2 regions of the Bacillus basilensis genome follow, and region 1 is predicted to be linked to the other one. Evidence: riboswitches for the same ligand, from Rfam matches in the RefSeq annotation. Region 1 holds a riboswitch; the other holds the start of a gene.
What was found. A riboswitch is a leader RNA that binds a small molecule or an ion and turns the genes downstream of it on or off. The one in region 1 is predicted to bind S-adenosylmethionine.
Positions count from the first base shown of each region.

Region 1 (2,209 bases):
TACCAGCTGGGCGAAGATCGAAGTTGTTACGAACTAGTTCTACTAGTACGTCTTCAGATACTTTACCAGTGCCGAATGTATCAACTGAAATTGATACTGGTTGTGCTACACCGATTGCGTATGCAAGTTGTACTTCTGCTTTATCAGCAAGACCAGCTGCTACGATGTTTTTCGCAACATAACGAGCCGCATATGCTGCAGAGCGGTCAACTTTTGTTGCATCTTTACCAGAGAATGCACCACCACCGTGGCGAGCGTATCCACCGTAAGTATCAACGATGATTTTACGTCCTGTTAAACCAGCATCACCTTGTGGTCCACCAATTACGAAGCGACCAGTTGGGTTAATGAAGAATTTCGTTTCTCCATCCATTAATTCTGCTGGAACTACAGTCTTAATTACATGCTCTTTTAAATCGCGATCGATTTCTTCCCATGTAACATCTGGATGATGCTGTGTAGAAATTACAATTGTATCTACACGTACAGGTTTACCATTTTCATCATACTCAACTGTAACTTGCGTTTTTCCATCCGGACGTAAGTATGATAATGTATCATCTTTACGTACTTCAGTTAAACGGCGAGCTAATTTGTGAGCAAGCGAGATTGGAAGTGGCATTAATTCTTGTGTCTCATTACATGCGAAACCAAACATTAAACCTTGGTCTCCTGCACCAATTGCCTCAATCTCAGCGTCAGTCATTTGACCTTCGCGTGCTTCTAGCGCTTGGTCAACACCCATAGCGATGTCAGCAGATTGCTCATCGATAGATGTTAAAACTGCACAAGTTTCTGCATCGAATCCGTATTTTGCGCGTGTGTAACCAATGCCTTGAATTGTTTCACGAACGATTTTTGGAATATCTACGTAAGTAGAAGTCGTAATTTCCCCCGCTACCAATACTAAACCAGTTGTTACAGTTGTTTCACAAGCTACACGTGCATTTGCGTCTTTTGATAAGATCGCATCTAAAATTGAATCAGAAATTTGGTCACAAATTTTATCTGGATGTCCTTCAGTTACAGACTCAGATGTGAACAGATGACGTTTTTTTGTCATGTGGTAAACCTCCCTACAGTAATTGTATATATTGTACGGAACTCATCCTTAATTTGCCACAAACTGCGACATACATTTATTCTCCCACAAGCATACAGAAAAACCTTTCCTACTTTACATAGAGGAAAGGTTTAATTTGCTACTTGCATACTGCTTTTTGCCCTTCGCTCTTATCGTTCGAGACCTGTAGCCTCGCACAGGTTTTAGCACCTATTCACCTGTATTTACCACTACAAGTGAGGTTGCTGGGCTTCATCGGGCCTGTCCCTCCGCCAGCTCGGGATAAGAGAGTATCCGTCCCAACCTATACTAAAGAAATGATATTCATTTGTCAATTAATATTCACATTTTCCTGAAAGTTTTTCTCAATGCGCCTAAAATGAAATATTAATAAGGAAATAATGTATTCACACAAACAAAAAGAAATAAATAGTATACATTATTTATATAATTGTGTTATACTCTTGTTGGGGATTACGAGAAATATTTCATTAAATGAAAAGGATGGTATATAAATATGAGTACTGTGAATGTCCAAATTGGTTTACACGAATTATTGAACGGAAGCAATGCACAGATTCAACTAAGTGTTCCGCAATTAGTGGAAAAAGTATTAATGCGAAATGAAGGGAAATTAACTTCGACTGGTGCCGTTTCTGCTTCAACAGGAAAATATACAGGACGTTCTCCTAAAGATAAATTTATTGTGAAAGAAGCATCGGTTGCTGACAAAATTGCTTGGGGAGCTGTGAATCAACCGATTTCTGAAGAACATTTTAATAAATTATATACTAAAGTTTTAGAATACTTAAAAGAAAAAGAAGAGTTATTCGTCTTCAATGGATTTGCAGGCGCTGACCGCAATTACCGCCTACCAATTCAAGTTATTAACGAATATGCATGGCACAATTTATTTGTACATCAATTATTCATTCGTCCAACTGAAGAAGAATTAACAACTCATGAATCAGAGTTCACAATTGTTTCTGCGCCGAATTTCAAAGCTGATCCAGCTGTTGACGGTACAAACTCTGAAGCATTCATTATGGTTTCATTCGAAAAACGTATCGTACTAATTGGTGGTACAGAATACGCTGGAGAAATGAAAAAATCAATCTTCTCTATTATGAACTTCTTACTACCTGA
Region 1 covers NZ_JBNTQO010000014.1:30,295-32,503, forward strand. Annotated here, with positions in the region: gene metK (methionine adenosyltransferase) at 1-1,063, opposite strand, end outside; SAM riboswitch class I at 1,231-1,352, opposite strand; gene pckA (phosphoenolpyruvate carboxykinase (ATP)) at 1,581-2,209, shown strand, end outside.

Region 2 (2,209 bases), on a different contig from region 1:
GTCGTTTTATACACTAATAACGCTTCTTTTTCCTTATCAGGCACAAAAACATCTTCTATTTGAATAACACCATATACATTTCCACCGTTAACAAGTTTTACTTCCTCTCCAGCTTTTAGAGTCTCTGCAACTTCTTCTGTGACTGGTAATGTAATTGGTATACTCCAAACGCTCCCATTTGCTAAACGAAGCGTTTCTACAACCGAATCATAATCTTTCTTTCCTAAAAAACCAGTAAGCGGGCTATATCCCCCTGTCGCTAATAGCTCTAAATCACTTAAAGCAATGTTATCTAGTTGAATTTCTTTTTCAATTTGTGATACGTCGTATGTCTCGTCTATTCGATTTATTAATTCGTTTACTGTACTCATTTTCTATACCCTCTCTTAGCTTTATTTTCAAATTCATCTTATTGGTAATGAAGGCCACATTCTGTTTTCACTTTCCCAGCCCATCTACCATCTCTCGAATCGCCACCCTCTCCTACAGGCAGCGTACACTTCTCACACCCAATACTTGGATATCCAATATCATGCAATGGGTTATACGGCAAGCTATGTTTGTATACATATCGCCATACCTCTTTCCACGTCCAATGAATGAGCGGACAAACTTTAATAGATTGAAAGCGATGATCGTGATTTATAAACCTTGTATGCTTACGGTTTTCTGATTGTTCCCTTCTCAATCCTGATATCCACGCTTTTTCATTTGCCAATGATTCTTCTAAAGGTAAAACTTTTCTAATCTTACAACAAAGATTGGGATTGTTTTCCCACAGCCTATCACCATGCAATTTTGCTTGTTCATCAAGTGTAAGTTTTGGCTGTTTTTCTATAATATTCAATGAAGGAAATCGTTCCCGCACTTTTTGAATTAATTCATACGTTTCTTGAAAATGTACGTTTGTATCCAAAAATACAACTTTAGCAGATGGATTTACTTGGTTTATAAGATGCAGTAATACCATACTTTCCACTCCAAAGCTACATGCGTATACAATTTCATCTTTATACTCTTTATAAGCCCAACTTAATACTGACAGCGCGCCTTTCGTTTCATCTTCTTCTGAAAATGAAACAGCATTTTCTTCCCACGTTTCATACGTCAACATGTTTTTTCCCCCTGTAAAAGCAAAAAGACGGTTTTAACCTAATAAAATAGGTTAAAACCGCCTCTAGTTTTTCTAGTCAGCGCTTTTTTACTTTAAACGTACTTTTTCACTTTTTTCTAATTGAATGACTTTTCCATCTTGCACAACAATTGTAATTGAACCATATTTCATATCAGCAAGCATCGCTTGAATTTTTTCAGATACTTCCTCATAATGTTCCCGTACACTCACGCGAACAGCCCCCCTTTTTATTCATAAAAAAAATCTTTCCCATTTCGAAAAGACTGTTCGGTAATATATTTTACCTTATCTTTCAAAATGGATTCCATTTTGCTGGATTTAGCACCTTGCTTTCTATAAGCAGGTTGCCGAGCTTCGTCGGGCCAGTTCCCTCCGCTTCTCTTGATAAGCTTTGTATTTGTATTTTATCACAATTCTGATTTTTTTCAATCCTAGTTTTCCGATATATTTTAATTATTTTATTTTATAAAAAAGGAATTGCCCATCCGAACAACTCCTTTTCCCCATTTAAACAAGTTCTTTAATACGTATGCGATCGTTCCCAATAATATTTTCATATGTTTCGCGCTCTACAACAATTTGCGATGTTCCACCTTTTGCAAAGACGACGGCTGGTCTTCGAATACGGTTATAATTATTTGCCATTGAATACCCATATGCTCCCGTACAAGAAACTGCTAATAAATCGGCAGAAGCAACTTTCGGTAGAGTAATGTCCCAAATCAACATATCTCCACTCTCACAGCACTTCCCAGCAATCGAAACGATTTCCTCATTCTCATCATTCCCTCGATTTGCTAACATAGCTTCATAACGAGCGTTATATAAAGCTGGTCTTAAATTATCAGTCATCCCACCATCCACTGATACATATTTCCGAATACCAGGAATGTCTTTCACAGATCCGACTGTATAAATTGTCGTTCCAGCATCGCCTACAATACTACGGCCTGGCTCAACCCATATTTCTGGCAATGGATAATTATATACTGTAAATTGTTCTCTCACTGCACTTGTTACAGCTCGCACATATGTCTCAAGAGTTAATGGTGTATCTGACTCTGTGTAGCGTAT
Region 2 covers NZ_JBNTQO010000005.1:124,015-126,223, reverse strand. Annotated here, with positions in the region: gene sat (sulfate adenylyltransferase) at 1-371, opposite strand, end outside; gene ACQVV1_RS12585 (phosphoadenylyl-sulfate reductase) at 410-1,114, opposite strand; gene ACQVV1_RS12580 (YezD family protein) at 1,202-1,345, opposite strand; SAM riboswitch class I at 1,418-1,526, opposite strand; gene lysA (diaminopimelate decarboxylase) at 1,643-2,209, opposite strand, start outside.
Region 2: another riboswitch for S-adenosylmethionine. It lies ahead of ACQVV1_RS12580 (YezD family protein); the one in region 1 lies ahead of metK (methionine adenosyltransferase).